One region of the Bradyrhizobium canariense genome, then DNA from elsewhere that is predicted to be linked to it. Evidence: predicted binding sites of a transcription regulator. Region 1 holds the regulator's gene; each other region holds the start of a gene.
What was found. Region 1 encodes PhoB, which activates phosphate uptake and scavenging genes when phosphate is short. Its sites were predicted from a motif close to TGTCATNNANCTGTCAT; they were not measured.
Positions count from the first base shown of each region.

Region 2: BLV09_RS20080 (acetoacetate decarboxylase) is a predicted target of PhoB. The motif match lies at 4,137-4,153, and genes of this name have one in related genera.
Region 3: BLV09_RS08460 (RNA degradosome polyphosphate kinase) is a predicted target of PhoB. The motif match lies at 5,771-5,787, and genes of this name have one in related genera.

Region 1 covers NZ_LT629750.1:4,759,880-4,769,555, reverse strand. Annotated here, with positions in the region: gene pstC (phosphate ABC transporter permease subunit PstC) at 1-72, shown strand, start outside; gene pstA (phosphate ABC transporter permease PstA) at 77-922, shown strand; gene pstB (phosphate ABC transporter ATP-binding protein PstB) at 919-1,740, shown strand; gene phoU (phosphate signaling complex protein PhoU) at 1,752-2,468, shown strand; gene phoB (phosphate regulon transcriptional regulator PhoB) at 2,482-3,183, shown strand; gene BLV09_RS22695 (GcrA family cell cycle regulator) at 3,360-3,869, opposite strand; gene BLV09_RS22690 (aspartate aminotransferase family protein) at 4,350-5,558, shown strand; gene argF (ornithine carbamoyltransferase) at 5,558-6,484, shown strand; gene BLV09_RS22680 (Hsp33 family molecular chaperone) at 6,696-7,703, shown strand; gene apaG (Co2+/Mg2+ efflux protein ApaG) at 7,719-8,111, opposite strand; gene BLV09_RS22670 (OpgC domain-containing protein) at 8,354-9,622, shown strand; gene BLV09_RS22665 (SGNH/GDSL hydrolase family protein) at 9,619-9,676, shown strand, end outside.
Region 2 covers NZ_LT629750.1:4,200,083-4,209,758, reverse strand. Annotated here, with positions in the region: gene phnL (phosphonate C-P lyase system protein PhnL) at 1-450, shown strand, start outside; gene BLV09_RS20100 (alpha-D-ribose 1-methylphosphonate 5-triphosphate diphosphatase) at 466-1,620, shown strand; gene phnN (phosphonate metabolism protein/1,5-bisphosphokinase (PRPP-forming) PhnN) at 1,617-2,210, shown strand; gene BLV09_RS20090 (pyridoxamine 5'-phosphate oxidase family protein) at 2,231-2,842, shown strand; gene BLV09_RS20085 (patatin-like phospholipase family protein) at 2,922-4,082, opposite strand; gene BLV09_RS20080 (acetoacetate decarboxylase) at 4,325-5,098, shown strand; gene BLV09_RS20075 (DUF3551 domain-containing protein) at 5,189-5,509, opposite strand; gene BLV09_RS20070 (hypothetical protein) at 5,781-6,002, opposite strand; gene BLV09_RS20065 (UPF0104 family protein) at 6,215-7,201, shown strand; gene sugE (quaternary ammonium compound efflux SMR transporter SugE) at 7,209-7,532, opposite strand; gene BLV09_RS20055 (class I SAM-dependent methyltransferase) at 7,529-8,236, opposite strand; gene BLV09_RS20050 (DUF3419 family protein) at 8,385-9,590, shown strand.
Region 3 covers NZ_LT629750.1:1,716,854-1,726,529, reverse strand. Annotated here, with positions in the region: gene BLV09_RS38740 (hypothetical protein) at 1-13, opposite strand, end outside; gene BLV09_RS08480 (sulfur globule protein precursor) at 21-290, opposite strand; gene ndk (nucleoside-diphosphate kinase) at 592-1,014, shown strand; gene BLV09_RS08470 (YjbE family putative metal transport protein) at 1,085-1,954, shown strand; gene ppx (exopolyphosphatase) at 1,986-3,488, opposite strand; gene BLV09_RS08460 (RNA degradosome polyphosphate kinase) at 3,501-5,699, opposite strand; gene BLV09_RS08455 (DnaA ATPase domain-containing protein) at 5,834-6,511, opposite strand; gene BLV09_RS08450 (CDP-alcohol phosphatidyltransferase family protein) at 6,669-7,202, opposite strand; gene purM (phosphoribosylformylglycinamidine cyclo-ligase) at 7,358-8,431, shown strand; gene purN (phosphoribosylglycinamide formyltransferase) at 8,436-9,089, shown strand; gene BLV09_RS08435 (cold-shock protein) at 9,240-9,443, opposite strand.

The sequences.
Region 1 (9,676 bases):
GTGCTGACGTTCTTCGTGCTGGCCGCGGCGCGGCTGATGTTGTTGCGGCTGGAAAAGAAGGCGGGGAATTGAACTCATGAACCCGATTTACGCATCACGCCGTCGCAAGGACATCATCATCCGCGGGCTCTGCGTCGGAGCCGCCTTGTTCGGCGTGACTTGGCTTGCGCTGATTCTGATCACCCTGTTTTACAACGGAGTTGCGGGCTTAAGTCTCCAGCTTTTTACGGAGAATACGCCCCCGCCGGGTTCGACCGAAGGCGGCTTGCTGAACGCGATCATCGGTTCGGTCATCATGACCGTGATCGGCGTCGGCATTGGCGCGCCGCTTGGCCTGTTCGCTGGCACCTATCTCGCCGAATACGGCAAGCATGATCACCTGACCTCGGTGATCCGCTTCATCAACGACATTCTCCTCAGCGCACCCTCCATCATCATTGGCCTGTTCATCTATGGCGCCGTCGTGGTGCCGATGGGCGGGTTCTCGGCCCTGGCCGGTGCACTGGCGCTGGCCGTGATCGTCATCCCTGTCGTGCTCCGCACCACCGAAGATATGCTGCTGTTGGTGCCCAACCCGTTGCGCGAGGCGGCATCGGCGCTGGGGCTGCCGCGTTCGCTCGTTATCAAGCGGATCGCTTACCGGGCTGCACGCTCCGGCCTGATCACAGGCGTCCTGCTCGCAACCGCGCGTGTTGCCGGCGAGACCGCGCCGCTATTGTTCACCGCGCTGAGCAACCAGTTCTTCAGCCTCGATCTGACCAAGACGATGGCCAACCTGCCGGTGACCATCAACAACTTCGTGCAAAGCCCCTACGCTTATTGGAAGGAACTCGCCTGGAGCGGGGCCTTGCTTATTACTCTAACCGTACTCGCGTTGAATATTGGCGCGCGTTATCTTGGCGCCGAGAGGGCTGCAAAATGAACGAAGTCTCTGTATCCGTGGGTAGTTCGAGCGGACCCGTTCCTGCGGCGCCGTTGCCGGATGCCCCGGCCAAAGTCAGCGTGCGCAACCTGAACTTCTATTACGGCGAGCATCATGCGCTGAAGAACATCAATCTGACGCTCGGCACCAATCGCGTCACCGCTTTTATCGGTCCGTCCGGTTGCGGCAAATCGACATTGCTGCGGATTTTCAACCGGATGTACGATCTCTATCCGGGGCAGCGCGCCGTCGGCCAGTTGATGCTCGACCAGACCAACATTCTCGATCCCAAGCTCGATCTCAATCTGCTACGCGCGCGCGTCGGCATGGTATTTCAAAAGCCGACGCCGTTTCCGATGACGATCTATGAAAACATCGCCTTCGGTATCCGTCTTTATGAGAAGATTTCCAAATCCGAAATGGACGACCGCGTGGAGAAGGCGTTGCGCGGCGGCGCGCTCTGGAACGAGGTCAAGGACAAGCTGAACGCCTCTGGTCTCAGCCTGTCCGGCGGCCAGCAGCAGCGGCTCTGCATCGCCCGTACCGTCGCGGTGCGGCCCGAAGTGATCCTGTTCGACGAGCCATGTTCGGCGCTCGATCCGATTTCGACCGCCAAGGTCGAGGAGTTGATTCAGGAACTGGCCGAGCACTATACGATCGCCATCGTGACCCATAACATGCAGCAGGCCGCCCGCGTCTCGGACAAGACCGCCTTCATGTATCTCGGCGAGCTGATCGAGTTCGACGACACCAACAAGATTTTCACCTCGCCGAGCGATCGACGCACCCAGGATTACATCACCGGCCGGTTCGGCTGAGGAGATAGAACATGGCTTCTGAGCACACCGCCAAGGCGTTCGACAGCGATCTTCAGGAACTAACCAGGCTGGTCGCCGAGATGGGTGGCCTTGCCGAGCGCATGATTACCGAATCCGTCGATGCGCTGATCCGTCGTGACGTCGCGCTGGGCAAGCATGTCGTGGTTTCGGATATTGAGATCGATAATCTGCAGCGCACGATCGAGGAACGCGCGGTTCTGACCATTGCGCGGCGTCAGCCGATGGCGGTGGATCTGCGCGAGATCGTCGGCGCCATGCGGGTCGCGACCGATCTCGAGCGGATCGGCGATCTTGCCAAGAACATGGGCAAGCGGGTCGCGGCGCTGGAGAGCGATTTTCAGCCGCTGAAGCTGATCCGCGGCCTCGAGCATATGACCGACCTGGTGCAGTCGCAGGTTAAATCCGTGCTCGATGCCTATGCGGCGCACGATTTGCCGGCGGCGATGACGGTGTGGAAGGGCGACGAGGAAGTCGACGCGATCTGCACGTCGCTGTTCCGCGAACTCCTGACCTATATGATGGAAGATCCGCGCAACATCAGCTTCTGTATCCATCTGATGTTCTGCGCCAAGAACATCGAGCGGATCGGCGACCATGCCACCAATATTGCGGAAACCGTGTTCTACATGATCGAAGGTCAGCAGATACTCGACAAGCGCCCGAAGGGCGACATGACGACGTTTGCCACAACCGTACCCGGAAACTGAGGGAAGGCTGCATATGAGCGCGCGCATTCTGGTGGTTGAAGACGAAGAAGCGCTTACCACGCTGCTGCGCTACAACCTGGACGCCGAAGGCTATGACGTTGAAACGGTCGGGCGCGGCGATGACGCCGACACACGGCTGAAGGAACGTGTTCCGGATCTGATCGTGCTCGACTGGATGCTGCCGGGGTTGTCCGGGATCGAGCTGTGCCGAAGGTTGCGGGCGCGGCCTGAGACCAGGCAGCTTCCGATCATCATGCTGACCGCGCGCGGCGAAGAAAGCGAGCGGGTCAGGGGGCTTGCGACCGGTGCCGACGATTACATCGTCAAGCCGTTCTCGGTGCCGGAATTGCTGGCGCGGGTAAAGGGTCTTTTGCGCCGCGCCAGTCCCGAACGCCTCGCCACCGTACTCACCTATGGCGATATCGAGCTCGATCGCGAGAAGCGCCGCGTCGCGCGTTCGGGGCGTCCGATCGATCTCGGTCCGACCGAGTACCGGCTATTGGAATTTTTCCTCGAGCATCCGGGACGGGTGTTCAGCCGCGAGCAATTGCTCGACAGCGTATGGGGCCGCGATATCTATATCGATGAGCGTACGGTGGATGTGCACATCGGACGGCTGCGCAAGCTGCTCAATCCGGGCCGTGAACAGGATCCTATTCGCACCGTGCGTGGTGCCGGCTACGCGCTCGACGACCGCTTTGCGAAGGTCGAGTAACGAGCCGCATTAAATAGCTCTCGTCCCGGCCATCGCCAGGACTCATAACCCCTGATGTAAAATTTTAATGAGCCGAAGTGGCCAGCTTGCATAACCACGAACGCCGGTGGTTATAGGTCCCGGCATTTTGCCGGGACGGCAACAAATCTTCGCAGATAAATCGTCGTAAGTCGATCTTACCGCGCCGGCTTCGACGGCTGCCGGCGGCGGTCGCCGGCGGGCTGATAGGCCACCCGCGAGTGATGCGCGCAATAGGGCAGGCCGGACAGCGCCTTGCCGCCGCAAAAGAAAAACTCCGGACTGGAAGGGTCGCCGACAGGCCAATGGCAGGTGGCCTCGTTGAGCTCCAGCAGCGACAGGCGCTGGCTCATCGGCACCACGTTGTCATAGGCGATCGGATCCGGCTCCATCTCGACTTCGAAGGCATGGGCCAGTGCAGTGTTGCCGCGTGAGACCGGCCGCGAAACCCGCATCATGTGCTGGGCCGGCCGCGCCTTGCGCTGGCGTGGCGCTGCCGAAGAGGGGCTCTTGGCGCGGCCGGAAAGGCCAAGCCGATGCACCTTACCGATCACGGCGTTTCGCGTCACATTTCCGAGTTCCGCCGCGATCTGGCTGGCCGAAAGTCCGGCCTCCCAGAGCTTCTTGAGTTGCTCGACGCGATCGTCCGACCAGGTCAATACCGTCATCGCATTCATCCCTTCGCGTCGCACCGGCCATTACCTGGGACGGCGCTGCGATCTAAATCTCTAAAAATCCCTGCGGTCAGAATCCCTTAGCCCTCGCCGGGCGCAGAAAGCGCGCCCGAACGTGTACGCCGAACACATAGGACTTAGAGGATCAGATCCGCCGCACGAGATGTCGTACCCGACAGCCCAGACGCTACAATATGGCGTGACTCGGGCGCAAGAGTCCGCGTCTGTGCGTCCACATGTTCCGTGATTTAATCATTGCAATTCGATTTTTCCACCGCACCGGGATCTTACGGAGATTCGGAATCTTGACAGTGGCAGTTTGGACGCCCTGTGGCCGGTTGACACTTATCGCCGTGCGCATAGAATGCCCGCCACGTGCCGCCCCTAAAAGGCGGCACGTTTTGTTTTCCGGCCTATTGTTGCTGCATCGCGCAATTCGCGCATTGCAGTCGGCTCTAACTTTCAGTGATCGCCATGACCAAGAGCGCCACGTCGCATTTGCTTCCCGTATTTGCCAGAGTCGATCTCGGTTTTGAGCGCGGCGAAGGCGCATGGCTGATCGCAACCAACGGTGAGCGCTATCTCGATTTCACCTCCGGCGTTGCGGTAAACGCACTCGGCCACGCGCATCCGTATCTGGTCGCAGCCCTGCAGGAACAGGCCACCAAGCTGTGGCACATGTCCAATTTGTTCAAGAGCCCGGATGGCGAACGGCTCGCCGCAAGACTGTGCGAACAAAGCTTTGCCGACTTCGTGTTCTTCGCCAACTCCGGCGCCGAGGCGATGGAATGCGCGATCAAGATCACGCGCAGATATCACGCCGCCAAAGGTCGCCCCGAACGCTATCGCATCATCACGTTCGAAGGCGCGTTTCACGGCAGAACGCTGGGGACGCTGGCGGCGACCGGCTCACCGAAATATCTCGAAGGTTTTGGGCCGCCGCTGGATGGCTTCGACCAGGTCGCGCTTGGCGATCTTGACGCCGTCAAGAAAGCGATCGGTCCGCAGACCGCGGGCATCCTGATCGAGGCGCTGCAAGGCGAAGGCGGCGTGCGTGCCGCACCGCATGCATTCTTCAAGGCGTTGCGCCAGCTCTGCGACGACAACGGCCTGCTGTTGATCTTCGACGAAGTGCAGACCGGTATGGGCCGCACCGGCGAGCTGTTCGCCTATAAACGCCTCGGCGTTACGCCCGATGTGATGCCGCTGGCGAAAGCGCTTGGCGGCGGCTTTCCAATCGGGGCTTGTCTCGCGACGGCGGAAGCTGCATCCGGCATGACGCCGGGTTCGCACGGTTCGACGTTCGGCGGCAATCCGCTTGCCGTCGCCGCCGCGAACGCGGTGCTCGACGTCATGCTCAAGCCTGGCTTTTTCGAGCACGCGCAGAAGATGTCGCTGCTGCTCAAACAGAAACTGGCTTCAGTGGTCGATCGTTATCCCAAGGTGCTCACGGAGGTGCGCGGCGAGGGATTGCTGATCGGTCTGAAGGCCGTGGTGCCGTCGGGTGATCTCGTCAACGCGTTGCGCGATCAGAAACTGCTCACGGTCGGCGCCGGTGATAATGTGGTGCGCTTCCTGCCGCCGTTGATCGTGACCGAAGCGGAGATCGAGGAGGCCGTGCAGCGGCTCGATCGCGCCTGCGCCGCACTTTCCGGCAATCAGTTGAAACAGGCGGCGGGATAATGAGCAAAGCTCTGCGTCATTTTCTCGATCTGAACGAGCTTCCGACCAAAGAACTGCGCAACATGCTCGCGGCAAGCGTCGCCATGAAGGCGAAGCTGAAGGCACATGACAAGCCCGCCAAGCCGCTCGAAGGCAAGACGCTCGCCATGATCTTCGAGAAGCCCTCGACCCGCACCCGGGTGTCGTTCGATGTCGGCATGCGCCAACTCGGCGGTGAGGCGATCATGCTGACCGGCGCAGAAATGCAGCTTGGCCGCGGCGAAACCATCGCTGACACGGCGCGGGTGCTGTCGCGTTACGTCGATGCGATCATGATCCGCATTCTCAGCCACGACGCGCTGCTGGAGCTCGCCGCGCACGCCACCGTGCCTGTCATCAACGGGCTGACACGGCGCTCGCACCCCTGCCAGGTGATGGCGGATCTGATGACATTCGAAGAGCATCGTGGCCCGATCGAGGGGCGCACCATCGCGTGGAGCGGTGACGATAACAACGTGCTGGCGTCATGGGCGCATGCGGCAGAGCGGTTCAAATTCACGCTCAACATTGCGACCCCGCCGCAACTCGCACCGAACAAGGCGATGAAGGACTGGATCAAGGCAACCCACGCGCCGGTCGTGCTCGGCAATGATCCGGAACAAGCCGTGCGTGACGCCGATTGCGTGGTGACCGACACCTGGGTCTCGATGGGCGACAAGGACGGCGAGCACCGCCACAATCTGCTGCGGCCGTATCAGGTCAACGCCCAGCTGATGTCGCTGGCGAAGCCCGACGCGTTGTTCATGCATTGCCTGCCCGCCCATCGCGGCGAAGAAGTCACCGACGAGGTGATCGATGGTCCGCAATCGGTCGTGTTCGATGAGGCGGAAAATCGCCTGCATGCCCAAAAGGGCATTCTGGCATGGTGCTTCGACGCGGTGGCGTGAGGCAGCGTTTGGATTGAGCACGATGACGGCGTTGTCCCGGCGAATACCGGGATCATGCCGCGAGGTCTCTCGTTTCTGCGTCGTGGTGGATATCTTCCGCAGCACATGACGCCGGGAGCATACCTCCCCGCGTTCGCGGGCACGATTCGTGGAATATTTCGCCGTTTTTCGACCCTTTCGTTCTGCGCCCGCCGACCCCAGATAAAGCGCCATGACCTCACAATCCCCCGACATCAAAATCTCCGTTGAAACTGAAACCCCGATCCGTGCGCCGTCGGCGGTGCCGGTCGACGACGCGGTGCTGCCCTTCGAGGTTAGTGCGCTCGATCTGCGCGGCCGCCTGACCCGTCTCGGCCCCGCGCTCGACGAGATCCTCACCAAGCACGATTATCCGCCACCGGTCGGCAAATTGCTCGGCGAGGCGATCGTGCTGACGACGCTGCTCGGCTCGGCACTAAAATTCGACGGCCGCTTCATCCTGCAAACCCAGACCGATGGTCCGGTGTCGTTTTTGATCGTCGACTTCCAGGCGCCGGACCGCTTGCGCGCCTATGCGCGTTACGACGCCAAGCGGCTAACGGCTGGTCAGAATTCCGCAGCCCTGCTGGGAAAAGGCCATCTTGCGATGACCATCGATCAGGGGCCGGACATGAGCCGCTATCAGGGGCTGGTGGCGCTCGATGGCGGCAATCTGGAAGATGCCGCGCATGAATATTTCCTGCGCTCCGAGCAAATTCCGACGCGGGTGCGGCTTGCGGTCGGTGAGGAATGGCGCGGCGGCGAAGGCCCAAAACATCACTGGCGCGCTGGCGGAATGTTGCTGCAATTTCTGCCGAAAGCACCCGAACGGGCGCGGCAGCCTGATTTGCATCCGGGCGATGCGCCGGAGGGCGTCGTCACCCACACGGTTGCGGAAGACGACGCCTGGGTCGAAGGCCAGTCGCTGATTTCGACCGTGGAAGATGTCGAACTGATCGATCCGGATCTGTCGGGCGAACGTCTGTTATATCGGCTGTTTCATGAGCGCGGAGTGCGGGTGTTTTCGCCGCTGCCGTTGCGTGCGCAATGCTCGTGCTCGCGGGATGCTGTCTCGGCGATGCTCAAGAGCTTTGCGCCTCAGGACCGCGCCGACATGGTGAAGGACGGCAAGGTGGTCGTGACCTGCGAATTCTGCAGCTCGATCTATGACTTCACGCCTGACGAAGCCGGCGTGGAGTAGGGCTTATCTCCGTCATTAATTCAGCACCCGCTTGCTGTCGGGACTGTCGAGTGAAAACGTCGGCACATCGACCTCGAAGCGCTCGCCGCTTTCGCTGACCATCTGGTAACGGCCGGCCATGAATCCCGACGCGGTCGGAAGCGGCACGCCGCTGGTGTATTCGAAGCGCTCGCCCGGCGCGAGCACGGGCTGTTCGCCGACCACGCCCTCACCACGGACCTCCTGCTTCCGGCCCGAAGCGTCGGTGATAACCCAGTGCCGCGTCCGCAATTGCACCGTCTCCGCACCGGCGTTGACGATGACGATGGTGTAAGACCAAAAATACTGAGATCTTTCGACCGACGAACGTTCCGGCATGAAGTTCGGTTCGACGGTCACTTCGATCTGATGGGTAACGGCGCGGTACATCTGGGCAAACTTTCTGGAATCTGTGGGCATCATATCGAAAAGACCCGGTGGAACCAATTGCCGTAGCGTGCGGGCGGTAATGTCGTTGTATGCAACCGTCGTTTGACCATAGTTCGGGCCTAAATCGCGCCTGCCTTAACCCCCCGTAACTTGCCTGCGATCCCGAGGCCGCTACTATCGGCCGATACGGTGTTTCGCATCGCGCGAACGTGCGAAAACCACCTTATTCCAAACGGTTCCAGATGACGTCCGTTGCCGATCGAATTGCCGGACCACCACTCGCGGACGCCGCGGATGCGGCCGCGCGAGACCTCGCGCCGGCACCGGCCGATACTGCGCCGGCCATTTCACTTCCCGCGGTCAGCGAGCGTGAGCTGCGGCTCGATCTGTTTCGCGGCCTCGCATTGTGGCTGATCTTCATCGATCATCTGCCGCCCAACCTCCTGACCTGGCTCACGATCCGCAACTACGGATTCAGCGACGCCACCGAAATATTCATTTTCATCTCCGGTTACACCGCCGCGTTCGTTTATGGCCGCGCGATGCGCGAGGCCGGCTTCGTGGTCGCGACTGCGCGTATCCTGCGGCGGGTCTGGCAGATCTATGTCGCGCATGTGTTTTTGTTCACGATCTTTCTCGCGGAGATTTCCTATGTCGCAACCAGTTTCGAGAACCCGCTCTACACCGAAGAAATGGGCATCATGGATTTTCTCAAGCAACCGGACGTCACCATCGTCCAGGCGTTGCTGTTGAGATTCCGCCCGGTCAACATGGACGTATTGCCGCTCTATATCGTGCTGATGCTTTTCCTGCCGCTGATACTGTGGCTGATGAAGTGGAGGCCTGACGTCACGCTGGCGCTGTCGGTGTTACTGTATGCGGTCACTTGGCAATACGACCTGTATCTGTCGGCCTATCCGAACGGCGTTTGGGCCTTCAATCCGTTCGCCTGGCAATTGCTGTTCGTGTTCGGTGCGTGGTGCGCGCAAGGGGGCGCCAGGCGAATGTCGCGAATCCTCGCGTCGCGGATCACGCTGTGGATCTCGCTCGCCTATCTATTCGCGGCGTTTTGCGTCACGCTGACCTGGTACCTGCCGCAGCTAAGTTTCCTGATGCCGCGCTGGCTCGAGCAATGGATGTATCCCATCAACAAGACCGACCTAGACGTGTTGAGGTTCGCACATTTTCTGGCGCTGGCGGCCGTTACCGTGCGCTTCCTGCCCAAGGATTGGGCCGGCCTGAAGTCGCCCTGGCTGCGGCCGCTGATCCTGTGCGGGCAGCATTCGCTGGAAATCTTCTGTCTCGGCGTGTTTCTTGCGTTCGCAGGACATTTCATACTGGCCGAAGTCTCCGGCGGCGCCGGAATGCATTTCGTCGTCAGCATCTCTGGAATCGTCATTATGTCGGGCGCGGCATGGCTTTTTTCGTGGTACAAACATTCGGCAGACAAGAGTGCATCACGTACAAAAAGCACCGTCGGCAACGCCGATATGGCGGGGGGGAGCTTATGAGGTTCAGCTCGGGAGCAATCCTGGGATTGATGCTGCTGGCGGGTTTTTTAACCG
Region 2 (9,676 bases), 560 kb from region 1:
CCGCGGCAAGTGCTCAGCGTGCGCCGTTCCACCATTGGTTATGTCAGCCAGTTCCTGCGCGCGGTGCCTCGCGTTGCCACCATCGACGTGGTGGCGGAACCGTTGATCTCGAACGGGATCGCGCGCGCAGAGGCGCGCGAACAAGCGGGGCAATTGTTGCGCCGCCTCAATATCCCCGAACGGCTGTGGGCGTTGCCGCCGTCGACTTTCTCGGGCGGCGAGCAGCAGCGCGTCAACATCGCGCGGGGATTCATTTCCGACCTGCCGATCTTGTTGCTGGATGAGCCGACCGCCTCGCTCGATGCGGCCAATCGCGCCGTCGTGGTCGATCTGATCGATCAAAAGAAACGTCAGGGTGTCGCCATGGTGGCGATCGTCCACGACGATGAAATACGCCATCTGATCGCCGACCGGATCGTCGACGTGACATCGTTCGCGGCGGCGGCATGAAGGAAGCTCTTTAAGATGAAATCAACGTCCGAAACCGTCATTGGCAATGCCAGGATCGTTCTGGCGGACCGTGTGATCGAACGTGGCTGGATCGCCTTTTCCGATGGCCGTGTTGCTGAATATGGCGAGGGCAGCGCGCCTGCAGGCAGCGAGGATGCGGGCGGCGATCTGGTCATGCCGGGCCTGATCGAACTGCATACCGATCATCTGGAAGCCCATTATGTGCCGCGCCCAAAAGTATTCTGGGACCCGATCGCCGCCGTCATCTCCTATGACGGGCAGCTCGCGACATCGGGCATCACGACGGTGCTGGATTCGCTGCGGGTCTGGCGCGAAGATGGCGCCGAGGAGGTTGACGGGCGGGCTGGTTTGCTGGCCGAGGCGATCGCGACCGCGCGCGACGGCAATCTGTTGCGAGCCGATCATTTCCTGCATCTGCGCTGCGAAATCCCGATGCCAAGCGTGGTCGAGGAGGCCAAGGAGCTCGTTGGCCGGCCGGACGTGCGGCTGATGTCGTTGATGGATCATACGCCGGGCCAGCGGCAGTTTCGCGATGAGGGCAAGCTGCGCGATTATTACCGCGGCAAGGGCGCCGGGATGACCGACGCCGAGCTCGACGTGCTGTTTGAAAAGCGCTTCGCCTATCAGAAGGCGTACGCGGCGACCAATATGCGCGCGATCGTGGCACTGGCGCATCAGCACGAGATCCCGCTTGCGAGCCATGATGACACTACGGGGGACAACGTCACCGACGCGATCCGCGACCGGGTTTCGGTGGCTGAGTTTCCGACCACGATGGAAGCCGCGCGCGGCTTGCACCAGGCCGGCATCGGCATTCTGATGGGGGCGCCGAACGTGGTGCGCGGCGGCTCGCATTCCGGCAATATCGCCGCAGTCGATCTCGCCCGCGAAGGGCTGTTGGACATTCTGTCGTCCGATTACATCCCTTCGAGCCTGTTGATGGGCGCGCTGCAATTGCCACAGCGCGTGCCCGCGATCGATCTCGCCTCTGCGGTCCGCACCGTCACCAAAACGCCCGCGGAAGCGGTCGGCCTTTCCGATCGCGGCGAGATTGCGGTCGGCAAGCGCGCTGACCTGATCCGCGTGCATATTGCGCGCGATGTCCCGGTGGTGCGTGCGGCATGGCGGGAAGGGCAGCGTGTGGCATGACGGAAACATTGACGACATCCGGTCACCGGCCGCGAGCGATCGGTCCGGGCCGGCTTGTTCTGGTGGTGGGTCCGAGCGGCGCAGGCAAGGATACGCTGCTTGGCCTCGCGAGATCTGCCTGTGCGGATGATCTCAACATCGTGTTTCCGCGCCGCTTGGTCACGCGCGAGGCGTCGGCCTCCGAGGACAATGCGCAAATCAGCCATGATGCCTTCCGGCAGGCGCTCGCGAACGATGCGTACGCCATGCATTGGGAGGCGCATGGCCATTGCTACGCGCTGCCGCGCGCGATTGACGATGATATCCGCGCCGGCCGCACGGTGATTGCCAACGTATCGCGCACAATCATTGGCGCGATGCGCCAGGCGTACGCCGATGTCGCGGTGATCTTGATCACGGCGCCGCCTCAGGTTCTTGCCGAAAGGCTTGCGATGCGGGCGCGCAGCAGCGACGGCAAGATCGATCAACGGCTCGGTCGCACGGTCGATGCTGCAGCAACACCCGATATCACCATCGTGAATGTCAGCAGCGCCGAATATCACGCGCGCCAGTTCGTTCGGATTATCAAAGGCGATCGCTGGGACGAATAAACGGAGACCAGGAGGCAGCCATGTCTGATATCGCAACCGTCGAGCAACTCGAGGCGATCTATGGCCAGCCGAACGATGCATCCACGGTAAAAGTAGCAGACCGCGTCACGCCGCTCTATCGCGTGCTGATCGACAAATCGCCGTTCGCGGCGTTGGCGACATCCGGGCCGGAGGGACTGGATTGCTCGCCGCGTGGCGATCTGCCCGGCTTCGTCCGGGTGCATGACGAAAAAACGTTGATGATGCCCGACCGCCGCGGCAACAACCGGATCGACTCGCTGCGCAATATCGTACGCGATCCCAGGATCGCACTGCTGTTCCTGATTCCGGGCTCCGGCAGCACGCTGCGCATCAACGGCCACGGGCAGGTGTCGGCGGACCCGGATCTGCTGGCGTCGTTCAAGATGGAGGGCAAGGCACCGCGCACGGTCATCGTCATGACGGTGGGTGAGATCTACTTTCAGTGTGCCCGCGCGATCGTGCGGTCCGATTTATGGAATCCGGACAAGCGGGTTGATCCCAAAAGCCTGCCGACGCCGGGACAGATCCTGGCTTCGATGAGCGATAACGCGGTCGGCGGCGAGAGCTACGATAGGGAATGGCCGGAGCGGGCGCAAAAGACGATGTGGTGACGCGGGCCTTAGCCTTTCGCTTTGATGCGCTTTCTTCGCGCGAAGCGCTCCGCACTTCGCTGGAAAACGCTATCGGCGATCAATAGTCCCGCTCGCGGTGCACGTCATGCACGACGATGCTCATGCCTTCCTCCGGCATCGCCAGCCAATCGCGGCGTTGCAGGGTTCTCCTCGTGTCGTCCAGACCGCTTTGCCAATGTTCGCGCATCGAAGTCGCCGAGAATTCGTGGTCCTTCGAATCGCCTTCATAGATCCTCTGCTGATAGATCATCTGAAGGATGGTCATCCCGGGCAGATGCGCCAAATGATCGCGCGTCGCACGTTCCTCGTTGCTTAGTTGATTTTCCGGGATTTTCAGCAGCGCCTTGTAGAAGTCCGCTTTCAGATTATTCATGCGCTTATAGACATCGGTGTTGTAGCGGGTGCGCGAGGAATAAACGATATCCTTGTGCCGCGCCAAAACCTCGTGAATATCGCGGGGTAACAGGCCGCGGGCGCTGAAGAGGTCGACCTGGAATACCAGCGAGTTTTTCCTGTCGTCCTGGTCCAGCAGATGCTGCAGCGGCGTATTGGAAACGATACCGCCATCCCAGAAATGATCGGTGCCGATTTTGACCATCGGCAACGCGGGCGGCAGCGCGCCGCTGGCCATGACGTGCTCGGGCGCGATCACTTCTTTCTTGTTGTCGAAATACAGGAAGTTGCCGGTCAGGACGTTAACGGCGCCGACCGCAAAGTGCATTTTGCGCGCATTGATCAGGTCGAAGTCGACCAGTTCCAGCAAGGTCTCGCGCAGCGGCGTGGTGTCGTAATAGCTGGTCGCGGTTTTCGCGCCGGCGGGGCTTAACCACGGATTGAGGTCGTGCGGCTTGAAGAAGCCGGGCTGGCCCAGCGTCGTCGTCAGCCATGAACTCGTGAGGTTGCGGGCTTTGCGATAGATGTCGCCGTCCGGCGTGTAATGCCACACCTTGCGTGCGGTGATCCGATCCCAGAAGATCTGAAGCTTTTCCAGACGATCCTCGGGCCGGTTGCCCGCGATGATGGCCGAATTGATCGCGCCGATGGAGACGCCGCAAACCCAATCCGGCTCCATGCCCCCTTCGTGCAGTGCCTGATAGACGCCCGCCTGATAAGCGCCTAACGCGCCACCGCCCTGCAGAACCAGCGCGATCCGATCGCATCGGTCGGGTCGCCAGCCCGGCGCGGTGGCAAGTTCTGTATCCGGCGCGCGCGCATCCATGATGTGCTCTTCGAATTCGGGGTGGATCGTCGCCTTCTAGGATTCAAAAATGCGATGACGCTGTTGTGACAAGGATGTCTTGTCCTGAAGGCCTCGCCTTCCGGCATCAAAGGCTGAGTCCGTAATCCTAATCGGAAGCAAACGTCTTCACATCGCTGTCAAACACCGCCGATAGCAATTTTGCGCTGGGGTTTGCCAATTGAGGGCGGCCCGATCATTCACCGGAAATAGAGGGTCATCCGATGCGCAAGGCAGATATCCTGAAGCTTCCGTCGATGCCGATGGCGGGCCCGAGCTATCCGGCGGGACCGTATCGTTTCGTCAATCGCGAATTCCTGGTCATCACCTATGAAACCGATCCCGACCTGATCCGTGCCGGCCTGCCTGAACCGCTGGAGCCGATCGAACAGCCATTGATGCACTATGAGTGGATCAAGATGCCCGACAGCTCGGGCTTTGGAAGCTATACCGAGTCCGGTCTGGTGATTCCGGCGCGCCTGAATGGCGAAGACGTCAATTTCGTCTCGCAGATGTATCTTGACGACGATCCGCCGATTGCTGCGGGCCGCGAGATCTGGGGCTTTCCCAAGAAATATGCCCATCCGAAGCTCGAGGTGGTGAAGGATACGCTGACGGGCACGCTCGAATATGCCAATCAGCTCGTCGCCATGGGGACCATGGGTTACAAGCACGAAGCCATGGCAGGCGATGGCGAATTGACACGTGCGACGCTGTCAAAGACGCAAATCAATCTGAAATTGATTCCCGGTGTCGATGGCCGGGCGGAAGTCTGCCAGCTTGTCGCGATCAACCTGACTGACATCGTCGTCAAGGGATCGTGGATCGGTCCCGGCCGGCTTCATCTTGTGCCGCATGTCAACGCGCCCGTGGCTGACTTTCCGGTGCGTCGCGTGATCGGCGCCCATCATTTCCTCGCCGACCTGACATTGCCCTATGGCCGCGTGGTCTACGACTACAACAAGGAGGATGAAGACCTGGCGGAGGCCGCGGAGTAAAACTCAAGCCGCGCGGCCTCTCTCTATTGCCATTCAAGTTGTTCAGGGCCCTTCAGGCGATATCAGTCTGAAGGGCTCCTTTGTTATGACTTACTGCCCACCTTCGCCCTTTTGCGGCATGTCGCTCGGAGGCGCAACCGGCTTTCGACCTCGGCCCTTCTTCGGGTAGGAAGCGTAACTGCCGCCATAACCAGGGAACTTGGACCAGTCGATGGCGTGGGAGCACCAGGCGCCCCGACCTGATGCCGTCGCTTGGCATTGCTCCATGCTTGTATAGGAGCAGCTCGAGCCGCCGGTTGCCGAGTTGTAGCAATAGTCGCCTGCGTCTGCCGCGGAAGGCAGCATGGCGGCTGACGCAGCCAGAGTCACGAACGCCGCTGACGCCGCGATTTTCCCCGAAACCAATTTCATTTCTGTCTCCATTTTCTTGCTTTGATGATTGCGGAGCAGACTCGTGCAGCGTCTGACAAGCACGCGAGCGGCAACGCGCCGTCTTCGCAACCGTTATCGTTCCGATAACAGGTGCACTGAAGCGACGTTGGGTGACGGCTCGGTGAAATTAGTTCGATGGATGGATTCACTCGCGACGTTGTGACGCTCACGAACGAGGCGATAAAAAAATAGCGATCAGTAATGTGAAATCGCTGACAACGATGTCATCGCTGCATGGTCGGCGAAGACTTCATGCTGCGACGTCCCACAATCGCGAGGAACCTCTGACCAGAACCTTGCGGCCCTTCTCGGTAATAACAGGGCAATCGTCCGCGATCGTGGCAAGCTGAAGCGCGACGAGTCTTTCCACGATGAATCGATTCAACGCGCGGCGTTTGGATGCCGGCAAGCGAAGCGCCTTCAGCGCTTCCCATTGATCCTGCGAGAGATCGTGGTCGAATTCCGCGTTCATGATTCCTCGAATCGCTGCCATTTCGCGGATGTCTTACCGAGGCAGCGTGAACACGATGCGACGGCAATGCGCCGGGATTTCGACCGCAGAAATATTTGGAATCGCTGTGTTTACGATGGCGGGTAACGCCGCTGTCACATCTACGTGTCAATGGGTGATGTCAACCCGCACCGAATCAGTCGGCACGACAACTGAAGTCGTTTCCCGAATGGATGCACACCCTGAAAACTCATTTGCTGCAAAAGGCATTATTCAGCAGCGCCCGATTGAAGGGCCTCGGCGTCGTCATCAGTGCCGGCATCGTCGCGATGGCTGTATTCGCACTGACGCATGCATTGAAGCATGTCGATTACGGCGAAGTCTTCGCAGTCGTTGAGCGCACCAACTCCGGCGTGATTGCCTTGGCATTGCTGCTCGTGGCCGCCTCCTACGGAAGCCTGACGATTTACGATGTGCTGGCGCTTCGCACGATCGGTCACGCCGATGTTCCATATCGGGTCGCGGCGCTGGCGAGCTTTACCAGCTACCCGATTGCGCACGGCGTCGGCGCGGTTGCGCTGATCTCGCCGGTGATCCGCTACCGGATCTATGTGTGCAACGGCCTTGGCGCGCTCGATGTGGCAAATATCTGCTTTCTCACCGGGCTCACGTTCTGGCTCGGCAATCTGACCGCGTTCGGGCTCAGCGTGCTTTACGAGCCCGCGGCCATCAGCCGGATCGACTATCTCGCACCGGAGCTCAATCGATGGCTGGCTGCCGCACTGCTGGTGGGAGTCGCTGCTTTCGTGGTCTGGAGCTGGCGATCGCCCAGACATTTCGGTTCGCTGCGGTGGCCGGTGCGTTTGCCATCCGGGCCTATGGTGCTGCTGCAGATCGTGATCGGTATCTTCGATCTCGGCGCTGCGACGCTGGCGATGTATGTGCTGATCCCGGCCGGGACCGATGTCGGAATCTTTCAGGTCGCGGTCGTTTTCATCATTGCGACATTGCTGGGCTTCGCGAGCCACGCGCCGGCAGGACTCGGCGTATTCGATGCAACAATCCTGATCGGGCTGGGCGGCGACGACAAGGAGCCGTTGATCGCGGCGTTGCTGATGTTCCGCTTCCTGTACCACTTCCTCCCGTTCGTGATGGCGCTCGGCCTGTTCGGCGCCGTGGAAGGGTGGAGGAGTTTGCGCGTGAAGCAGCGACCGTCGTGAAGGTTTCTCACACCGGCGAATTGAGCTTAAGTCCAACCATCCCCGCCACAATCAATGACAGGCAGAGAATCCGCACGGGGTCGGTGGGCTCGCTGTAGACGATCATTCCAACGATGATGCTGCCCACCGCGCCAATCCCGGTCCAAACCGCATAGGCCGTGCCGAACGGCAGCGACCGAAGCGCCACCGCCATCAGTCCGAAGCTGAGTGCGATCGCAACCAGCGTCGCGGCGGTCGGCCAGAATCGGGTGAGACCGTCGGAATATTTCAAGCCCAAGGCCCAGGCGACTTCAAACAGGCCCGCCGCCACGAGTGCGAGCCATGCACTCACTTTGGCCCCGAGGGTGTTAAGGGGAGCGTCAACACCGCATATTGCGCGTAGCCGCGGAACGGACGTTCGAATTTCAGATCGGCGCCGCAGGCCCCACCGGCCCTCGACAGTACCCGTTCCAGATCGTCGCGCGGCGTCACGTCGAATAATGCAAGCCATCGCAACAGCAGCGCGCGGGCCATGCCGGGCAGCCGTTCCTGCTTGCCGAAATCGACAATGTGCAAACGTCCGCCGGGCTTGAGGTGGCCGATTGCGGCCTCAAGCACTTTGCTCCAGTTCGGGATCATCGAGAGGCTATAGGAAATCATGATGTGATCGAAGCAGGGGACACCGAACAAAAGCTGCGGATCGAAAGCCGTTGCGTCGCCATGCGCGACCAGGATCTGGGGCGCCAGACCCCGGCGCGAAATAGCTGTAATCGCCGACGTCAGCATTTCCGTCGAAACATCGACGCCGAAAAATCGGGCATTCCGGTAGAGCCCCGCGGCAAGCACCAGATTTCGGCCGGTTCCGCAGCCGATTTCCAGAATGTTCGCGCCTGGGGAAGGCTGAAGACCGGCGATCATCTGGTCGCGACCGAGCAAGTAATATCGCCGCGTTCCATCGTAGATGTGACGCTGCCGGCGGTACATCCGGTTCATGCGATCGGTTGCTTCGACCGGCCATGAGATGTTCGCGCTGATGTCGGAGGGAACCGCGGGCATCCATCAACTCCTGCAGCATGTGTCGCTTATTTCCTTGCGATGTTCGCACGACAGGGATGTGACAGGTCTTCCGCCTCCATCTGTGCGTCTGTCGTAAAACTGCAGCGAGCCCGCGATATCCTCGTCAAATTGTTGATTCGGGGAATAGATGAGCACACAACTTATCGCCGACGCGGTTCGCAATAGCAGAAGTGACGATCAATCGACCGTCTGGGACCGGCTTTTCGCGTTCTGGTTTCGTCGCCTGGTGTACACCCAGATATGGGAGGATCCGGAAGCCGATCTCGCGGCTCTGCGATTGCCGATGGGTTCGACCATCGTCACCATCTCGTCCGGCGGTTGCAACGCGCTGTCCTATCTCACGGCCCAGCCCGCCCAGGTTTTCGCCGTTGATCTCAACGAAGCGCACCTTTCGCTGCTTAAGCTCAAGCTTGCGGGCCTTCGTGCTTTCTCCAGCTATGAGGATTTCTGGCAATTCTTCGGTGAGGCGGCCTCGCCGGCCAACTCGGAGCTTTATCTCGACCGGCTGCGGCCCTTGCTCGACGCGGAGGCGCGCGCCTACTGGGACAAGCGTAACGCCATCGGGCGTCCACGGCATGACTATTTTACCGACGGGTTCTATCGCCACGGCATGCTCGGCGGCTTTATCGGCTTTGCGCACCTGCTGGCGAAATTCGCCCGCATCGATCGCTCGGCGTTGCTGAACGGCAAGCCGGATGCGCCCGAGCGCGTCCAGGCGATGGGCCGTCTTCATCGCCTGTTTCATTCGCCGCTGGCCCGCTTGATTACCGGGACTCCCGCCTTGCTGTTCAGCCTGGGTATTCCGCCTCAGCAGCGAGACCTGCTGGGAGGAGGCGAGCCGCTCAACGAAGTGCTCTATGAGCGGCTGTTGCGCCTGATCAACGGCCACCCCAACGAGACGAATTATTTCGCGTGGCAGGCGCTGCTCCGCCGTTATCCCGGACCCGGCGACCGCTGCCTGCCACCTTATTTGCAGCGCAGCCGATTTGAGCGCATGCGCGACGGTGCGGGACTGATCATTCCCGTCCACGCCAATCTTCGGCACTTCCTGGAAGCGCTGCCGGCGCGGCAAATCGATGCCGTCGTGTTGCTGGACTCGCAGGACTGGATGGCGCCGGACGAGATTGGAGCGCTTTGGAATGCGATCGACCGCTCCGGCAGCGACGACGTCCGCGTCATCTTCCGCACGGCGGGCAAAGAGTCCCCGCTGGAAAACAACGAGCTTGCATCGCTGCGCCACGTCTGGTGTCGCGACGAGGAGCGGAGCGCCGTCGGCTTTGCGCGAGACCGATCCGGAATTTACGGCGGGTTTCACTGCTACGCGCGGCGCTGATCGAGCGGCCAGTTCTGCGAAGACCGGGCTCCCAATCTAGGACCTCCGCCGAAGCGTGTTTTCGCGCCCTTGGCGGCCGATTTCCA
Region 3 (9,676 bases), 3.0 Mb from region 1:
CAAAATCAGGCAATCCGAGGTCAGTAGCAGCGGCTGATCAGGCGCCAACGGGGCCCCCAGGGCGTCGGGACCAGCCGCCGCACATAGCAGCCGCCGCCACCATAGCCATAGCCATAGCCGTAATAGGCCGGCCCGCCGACGTAGAAACGCGGGGCACCCCATCCCCAGCCGCCACCATGCCAGCCGCCGTGCCAACCGTGTCCGCCCCAGGCCGATGCCGAGGTTGGCGCCAGCGCAGCTACGCCCAGCGAAGCCGCAGCAAGTGCAACAAGCGAGAATTTGCGTAACATGGGTCGTCTCCTTAAGGTTTTGGCGCGATCGGCGCCGGTGAATTCGCGGACCCGATGTGCTCGCGAGCTGTGAGAGGCATCCGGTCGATCGCAGCCTAGGCTCCGGAAAATGAACCAGACCGGCACGCGTGTTTCAGGATGGGTTCATCTCGGTGAAATTGTTGTAATTTTGGGCACGGATGCGTGGCCCGATCGCCTCTCTTGACGCGATCCGCGGCATTTCGCCGGATCGCTTGCCGTCCTCCGGTGGCGTCGATATAAGCGCGCGCAACCTCCCACCACCGTTTCCAAGGACGAAATCATGGCGATTGAACGCACCTTCTCGATCATTAAGCCCGACGCGACCGCGCGCAATCTGACCGGGGCGATCAACGCGCTGATCGAAAAGGCCGGACTGAGGATCGTGGCCCAAAAGCGCATTCGCATGACCCGCGACCAGGCCGAAACCTTCTACGCCGTTCACAAGGCGCGGCCGTTCTTCGGCGAACTGGTGGATTTCATGATCTCCGGACCGGTGGTCGTTCAGGTTCTCGAAGGCGAGGGCGCGGTGCTCAAACACCGTGATGTGATGGGCGCAACCGATCCTTCCAAGGCCGCCGACGGCACGATCCGCAAGCTGCATGCGAAGTCGATCGGCGAGAATTCGGTGCATGGTTCGGATGCGCCCGAAACGGCCGCGGTCGAAATCGCCCAATTCTTCTCAGGCAACGAGATCGTCGGTTAATTGACGCGGACGTTGGCGGGCAATTGGGCGACGATAGCCGCGAGCGCCGCAAGGCCAACAGGGGCGGGCTGTGAGCTGGCTATCGCAGGTCTTTGATCCCGCCAGTGTCAGCGCGTTTCTGACGCAACTTCAGGCCGACCTGCAAACGCCGGTGTTCTGGCTTGCGGTCGGCAAGATCATCTGGATCAACGTGCTGCTGTCCGGCGACAATGCGCTGGTCATCGCGATGGCATGCCGCGGTCTTGCGCCGCCGCAGCGCCTGTGGGGCATGGTGATCGGCGCCGGCATCGCCGTGATCCTGCTGATCGCATTCACCGGCATCGTCGCGACGCTGATGGTGCTGCCTTATCTGAAGCTGGTCGGCGGCCTTGCGCTGCTGCTGATCGCGGCAAAGCTTCTGGTGCCCGAAGACGAGAGCGATGACGTCACCGCCGGCACCAGTCTGTGGCACGCCATCCGGATTGTCGTGATCGCCGACATCATCATGAGTCTGGACAACGTCATCGCGGTCGCCGCTGCCGCGAACGGACAGCTATCGCTATTGGTCCTTGGACTGGCGATCAGCATTCCCATGATCATTGCCGGCGCGGCGCTGATCATGATGGTGCTTGACCGGTTTCCAATTCTGATCTGGCTCGGCGCGACACTGCTCGGCTGGATCGCAGGCGATGTGATCGCGAGCGATCCGGCAGATCATCCCTTCTTGCAGCGTCTGCTCGACGGCCGGATTGAACTCAGTTTCGATGCGACCTCGACCTTGTTGCACTGGTCGCCGCATTTCAGTCTGGACGGAGATCTGCTCGAATATCTCTGTTCGGCGCTGGGCGCGATCGCCGTATTGGTCGTAGGCTCGATCTGGCGGCGACGAAAGTTGCGCCAGATCGAACGCGTTGTGTTGCCGGCAGCGGGCGAGGCAGCTCAGCCGATCGAGCGTTCTTAATCGATGATTCCAGTATTCTCGGGCGAGCGATCTAGCGTCGCACGATCGATCCGGAACGGCCGATCAGCCGCGCCAGCTGTTTGAAGCGGCTGCCGACGCGATCCGCAACGAGATCGACCATCCGGTGTTCAAACACCAGCATCAGCTTGCGGCCGTCGCTGCGAAAGTGGGTTGCCGGCAATACTCCCGGCCGCGCCGCTGATACCAGATGGGCAACCCGAAAGGCCGCACCGAGAACGCGCGCACGTTCGACCATGGCTGGCGGGACCAGTCCCCGAATGAGGGTCGGCGGTTCGTTTTCTTCGCTCAGACCGGCATAACGGTAGAATACCGATAACGCGACGAATGCCCTGCCTTGATGGCTGATCGCGCCGAAGTTTCCGTTGATGATGAGATTGAGCGTTTCCTCGCCACGGTGGTCGGGGTGCACGCGCCATCCAATGTCCGACAGCAGGCAGGCCGCATGACGCAGGCGGCGATCCTCGTCGGTTTCCCGCAGCTTAGTGACCCGGACCAGGCGGTCTGTCCAGGCGATCAATTCCTGCGCATGGCGTGCGGATCGCGAAAGCAGTTCGTTGAGGTCTTGCGCGGCGGAGATCAATCCATCCTTGGCGCGCTCGGCCTGCGGCAGCATCTCGTAGAGCAGCCCTTCGCGTACCCCGAACGTGGAAAACACGATGGTCTTCGGCTTGGCGACGCGAATGACGTATTCGAGAACGAGCGCCGCATAGGTCAGCAGAGGTCGCCGCGCGTCGGCGACGGCTTCGATATTGGCCAGCATGTTGGTCGATGCCAGGCGGCGCAGGCGTTGGGCAAAATCGAGTGCGTCCGCCGCCGGTATGGAATATCCGTGCATGACCCGGAGCGGATAGCCGCTTTGGATGATGTGGATGCGCGCCAGCGCACGCCAGGTCCCGCCGACCGCGTAAAAAGTGCGGCCTCGACCGGCCTTGAGGTGAGCGACCCCGGAAAGATCGGTCTTCACGATGCGTTCGGCGCGCTTCAGCGATTTATGCGACGAATCCTGCAGCGCCAGGCTGCCAAGCGGCAGCGTGACACCGCTGTGGACGCGATTGCCGCGCACATCGATCAGTTCGAGTGATCCGCCGCCGAGATCGCCGACAATGCCGTCAGGATTGTGAATGCCCGAAACAACGCCGAGCGCCGATAGTTTTGCCTCGCGCGGTCCCGACAGGATTTTGATCGGGACACCGCAGATGCGTTCGGCCTTGGCGATGAAGTCAGGCCCGTTGGTCGCGTCGCGGCAGGCAGCGGTGGCAATCGCGTGAACGCGACCGACCTTCTGCACTTTGCACAACGCGCGAAAACGCCGTAGCGACGTCAGGGCTTTCGCAACCGCATCCGGTGCGAGCAGGCCGGTGCTCTGAACTTCCCGGCCAAGCCCGCACAGCGCCTTCTCGTTGAAGACCGTCACGAGGCTTCGGGCCATCGCGGCGTATACGACGAGACGCACCGAGTTCGAGCCGATGTCGATGACCGCGACGCTGGTTGGGCGCTTTCGCGGCCGCTTCACCCTCGATGCTCCTCAGGAAGATTGCTGACGCTCGTTGCGGCGCGTGAGGCGGCGCGGCGAAGATTCCTTAAGCGACTTTCCACGGCCGGACAAACTCGGATTCGTCATGAAGTAATTGTGCAAATTGAAAGGCTCTTCGCCTTTCGCGGCCTTCATACGCGTTGACGATCCATCCGGCAACAATTGCCAGCTCTGTTCGGTATCCTTCAGGTTAGCGACCATGATCTGTTCAAGAACCTGCTGATGCACCGTAGGATTTTGCAGCGGGCAGAGAACTTCGACACGCCGGTCGAGGTTCCGCGGCATCATGTCGGCGGACGAGATATACACAGCCGCTTTCGTGCTGGGCAGGCCCTGTCCCATGCCGAAGCAGTAGATTCGGCCATGCTCGAGAAAACGTCCGATCACCGATTTGACGCGAATGTTCTCCGAAAGTCCGGGAAGTCCGGGGCGCAGACAGCAAATGCCGCGAACCACCAGTTCGATCTGCACGCCGGCTTGCGAGGCTTCATACAGCGCGTCGATAATATCAGGATCGACCAGCGAGTTCATCTTCATCCAGATCGTCGCCGGCTTGCCGTGACGGGCGTAACTGGACTCGCCGTGAATATGCTCGAGGATGCGCTTGCGTAAGGTGAGTGGCGATACCGCCATCTTTTCGATGTCGCTAGGCTCCGCATAGCCGGTGATGTAGTTGAATACCCGCGCCGCGTCGCGTCCGATGGTCGGATCGGACGTGAAGTATGACAGATCGGTATAGATGCGCGCCGTCACCGGATGATAATTGCCGGTACCGGTGTGGACATAGGTCGTGAGGCTGCCGCCCTCGCGGCGTACGACCATCGAGAGCTTGGCGTGAGTCTTCAACTCGATGAAGCCGTAAACGACCTGCACGCCGGCGCGTTCGAGGTCGCGCGCCCAGCGGATATTGGCTTCTTCGTCGAAACGCGCCTTGAGCTCGATCAATGCCGTGACCGATTTTCCCGCCTCCGCCGCCTCCGCCAGCGCGCGCACGATCGGTGAATTGTTCGAGGTGCGATAGAGCGTCTGTTTGATGGCGACGACATCGGGATCGCGCGCTGCCTGCTGCAGGAACTGCACGACGACGTCGAACGATTCATAGGGATGATGAACGATCAGGTCCTTTTGCCGGATCGCCGCGAAGATATCGCCGCCATGATCGCGCACGCGCTCGGGATGGCGTGGCACATAGGGCGTAAATTCGAGATCGGGGCGATCGAGCCGCGTCAGTTGCGACAGCTCGTTCATGGCCAGCACGCCATCGACCAGGAACACTTCGTCGTCCGAGGTGGAAAGCGCGTGCTGCACGAACGTGCGCAGTTCTTCCGGCATCTTGGCTTCGATTTCGAGCCGGATCACCGATCCCCGCCGCCGCCGCTTCAAGGCGGTTTCGAACAGGCGAACCAGATCTTCCGCCTCTTCCTCGATTTCAAGTTCGGAGTCGCGGATGATGCGGAACGCGCCCTGACCCTTGACGGTGTAGCCAGGGAACAGCCGGCCGATGAACAGGCCGGTGGCCTGCTCCAGCGTGATCAGGCGCACCGCGCCGTCCTTGCTTGCCGGCATCCTGATAAACCGGTCGATCTTGCCGGGCATGCGGATCAGCGCATTCATCGGCTTGCCGTCGGAGACCCGCGCCAGATGCAGCGCGACGGTAAAGCCGAGGCTTGGAATAAACGGGAAGGGATGCGCCGGGTCGATCGCAAGCGGCGTCAGCAGCGGGAAGATGTTGTGGAGGAAATGATCCTCGATCCAGGCCCGTTCCGTCTTGGTGACGTCGCGACCGTCGATCAGAACGATGCCGACCCCGGTCAGCACATTGCGCAGATCGCTCCAGATCGCCTGCTGGTCGGAGGCGAGTTGCGAGACCGTCTGGTTGATGAGGACCAGTTGCTCCGAAGGCGTCATTCCATCCGGACTGCGTTCGGTGATGCCTTCCCGCACCTGCGCCTTGATGCCGGCGACGCGGACCATGAAGAACTCATCAAGGTTATTGGCGGAAATCGACAAAAACCGGACGCGCTCGAGCGCGGGATGACCCGGATTAACCGACTCCTCGAGAACCCGACGGTTGAAATGCAGCCAGGAGAGTTCGCGATTGATAAAGCGCTCCGGGCTATCGGCCATCAATGGAACAGCTTCGATAGTCTCGTCTTTTTCTTTAATTACAATGGCTTGCGTGGATTCCATCAGAGTTTAATCCATCTCGAATCGGCTGCAGCATGGTCCCGGAAAATGCGGACAAACCATGTGTTACGCCGATGACGTTTCAATGACATTGATGTTCCTGCCGCGAACGCCGTCAAGGCGCGAACGGGGCGGAATCAGGCATTGCGGAACAATTCGGCCGCCAGCGCCCGGGTCACTGGCCGACCCAGCCGCAGCGCTTCGCTGTCGAGGAGTTCGACCGCCTGCCGCGCGGCGGCGTAAGACCGCTCGATCCGGTTCGTGAGAAAGCTCACCACGGTCTCATCGACGCTCAGTTGGCGATCGGCGCAGAACTTGACGATCAGGGCACGAAACAGCTGGTCGTCGGGCGGTAACAACGACACCGTCGGGATCGCACGAAGACGCGACCGCAGATCGCGCAGCTCGACCTGAAGCACGGACGGTTGCTCGCGCGCGGTGATCAGAATGAACGCCTGGTCCTCGCGCGCCAGATTGAGCAAATGGAATAGCGCGCGCTCATCAAAAGCCGACGACTTCAAGTCTTCGACCACCAATGCCCCGGTCGCCAGGGCTCCCGGGACGTCCGCTGCAGTCAGCGTGTGGGCTGATGTTGAGCGGGCGCCTGCTTCCTCGGCCCAGATGGCGGCGAGATGGCTCTTGCCGGATCCCTCGGGCCCTACCAGCAGCATGACGCGGTTCGGCCAGTCCGGCCATCTGTCGACCAGCGCAAGCCCTGCGGCGTTCGCCGGCCCTTCCAGGAAATCGTCACGGCCGAGGCTTTCAGCGTGCGGTAGCGCAAATGCAAGCTGACGGGGTTGAACGCGGCCTACCACACAGTACTCCATGCCGGATCGGCCGGCGCAGTTGGCGGTTAGAAGTCCAGGACATGATCCCGAAAAGTCGGAACTGATTTTCGGGACAGGTCATGCCCAAACAAAAAGATTACGCGACGAGTCTGTTGCAGCGAAGCTGAATCGGACCCTAGCTGGCCTAGATGGTGCTCATGTGCCGTGCCCACTCCACGAGATAGAAGGATACGGAAACCAGTGTAAAAACCGTTACAAAAGCCATCAGGATCAGATCGTACGGCGTCGCGTTGAAGCCGAAGCCGACGGACGCCAGAACCAAGGCGGCAAATGCCACCTGCGCGACCGTGTTGAGTTTCGATACCATCAACGGCTTCATCGGAATCGGCTTGCCGAACAACCATGACACAATCACGGCGCCGACGATCATGATGTCGCGCGAGACCACCAGGATGACGATCCAGCGCGGTATCGCACCCCAAATTCCAAGCGCCACATAGATCGAAACCAGCAGCGCCTTGTCCGCCAGTGGATCGAGCAGGGCGCCCAATTCACTGGCCATGTTGAAGCGTTTGGCGAGGAAGCCATCGACCGCATCGCTAATGCCCGCGACGAGGAAGATCGCAAAGGCGATCTCGAGCTGGTTTGACGCAATCGCCCAGACGATGAACGGCACCAGCAGGATGCGGCCCAGGGTTATAATGTTTGGAATGCTCACTGCCGCTTCCCGGCTACCGGCCTGATTTCGCGAAAGATCCGGCCCTTTGCAGGATGAGCCGGTTCCCGTCTACATAGTACACGCAGGTGCGGCTTGCGAGCCATTGCACACCGGCGGATTCCGACGTAACCAGCCGCTATTATCTGGAATCGGGCATGATCGACCGCAAAAACGGGCTTACTTACGCGGATTCGGGCGTCGACATCGACGCCGGCAATCGTCTGGTCGATCTGATCAAGCCGATGGTGCGTGCCACGGCGCGCGCCGGCGCGGACGCCGAAATCGGCGGCTTCGGCGGATTGTTCGATCTCAAGGCGGCGGGCTTCCAGGATCCGGTTCTGGTCGCGGCCACCGATGGCGTCGGCACCAAGGTCAAGATCGCGATCGAGACCGGGCTGCACGGCGGCATCGGGATCGATCTGGTGGCGATGTCGGTTAACGACCTCGTCGTGCAGGGGGCCGAGCCGCTGTTCTTTCTGGATTATTTCGCCTGTGGCAAGCTCGATCCGGAGGCTACCGCCGCCATCGTCGCGGGGATTGCCGAGGGCTGCCGTGAGTCCGGCTGCGCCCTGATCGGGGGCGAAACCGCCGAAATGCCCGGCCTCTACAAGGATGGTGACTACGACCTCGCAGGTTTTGCGGTGGGCGCGGCTGAACGGGGCACGCTGCTGCCGCGTCCGGATATTGCCGTCGGCGATGCGGTCATTGGCTTTGCCTCGTCGGGCGTTCACTCCAATGGATTTTCGCTGGTGCGCAAGATCGTCGAACGATCCGGCCTCGGCTTTGAGGCGCAGGCGCCGTTCTCGCCTGTCATGACGCTGGGCGGCGCGCTGCTGACGCCGACGCGGCTGTACGTCAAGTCATGCCTGCGCGCAATCCGGGAGACCGGTGCGGTCAAGGGTCTCGCCCATATCACCGGCGGCGGCTTCACCGACAATATCCCGCGTGTGTTGCCGAAACATCTCGGCGTCGGGATCGACCTTGCACGTCTGCCAGTGCTGCCGGTCTTCAAATGGCTGGCAGAGCAGGGCGGCATCGCCGAGCTCGAGCTGCTGCGCACCTTCAACTGCGGCATCGGCATGATTGCGATCGTGAAACCCGACGCCATCGAGCAGGTCACCGACGTTTTCACGGAAGGCGGCGAGACCGTTGCGCTCCTGGGCGAGGTGATCAAAGCCGAAGGCGAACAGCGCGTGGTCTATAACGGCCATCTCGATCTAGCGCAGTGAAGCGATGAAACGCCGTGTCGCAATTCTGATTTCGGGACGCGGATCGAACATGGCTGCGCTGATCCAGGCGGCCAAGGCCAAGGATTTCCCGGCCGAGATCGTCGTCGTGATTTCGAACCGCGCTGACGCCGGCGGACTCGCCCTCGCAGCCCAAAACGGCGTTCCCACTGCCACCATAGAAAGCAAGCCGTTCGGCAAGGATCGCGCGGCATTCGAGACAGTGTTGCAGACGGCGCTCGACCAGCACCGGGTCGAGCTGATTTGTCTGGGCGGTTTCATGCGGCTGTTCACTGCCGGATTCGTGCAGCGCTGGTACGGTCGCATGCTCAACATTCATCCATCGCTGCTGCCGTCATTCCCCGGCCTTGAGCCCCAGGCCCAGGCATTACGCTCCGGCGTCAAGATCTCCGGCGCCACCGTGCATTTCGTCATTCCGGAAACCGACGCCGGACCGATCGTGATGCAGGGCGCGGTCACGGTGCAGGACGACGACACGCCGGAGACGCTGGCGGCGCGGATCCTCGAGATCGAACACCGCATCTATCCGGATGCGCTGCGGCTGCTCGCCAGCGGTCACGTCATGCTCGACGGCGAGGTCTGCAAGATCGCGGGGAACGCCGGTTCGCGCGATACCCTGATTTCACCTGTCGCGAATTAGGTTTGCATCGGCCGCGTTGCCGTGGGCGGCATCATCAAGGCGCGTGATCGCAAGATGCTCGCATAACGAGCTGCCGAGTGAGCCGCTAAAATAAAAATCCCCCGGCGAAGGCCGGGGGCATCATGATTGCTTGCGCGGATCGTGACGGAGTTATGAGACCTTCAGGTTCTCTGCGGAGCTCTTGCCGTGATTTTCCACAAGGTCATATTCCACGACTTGGTTTTCGTTGAGGGTGGAAAGCCCAGCGCGCTCGACCGCCGAGATATGGACGAAGACGTCCTTATCGCCGACTGACGGCTTGATGAACCCATAACCCTTCGTCGGGTTGAACCACTTGACGGTGCCCTTCTGCATCGCCTGCCTCCTGGTCTAGACGTAAAAAAGACGCGGCCACGTTTTTCACGTGCCACGCCACAAACGGGCATTCCGATGTCTGCTGAAGTTCGTAGTCACGAAACGCACAGTCGAACAGCCTGAATCCGATTGTACCCAGAATTCCAACACGAAATTTGCGGGTTAGCAAGCCTTTGCTCCGGCTCGGCAATTCAAGCCGGCGCTGGGATGCCTGCGGCGAGCTGTGGCGGCCG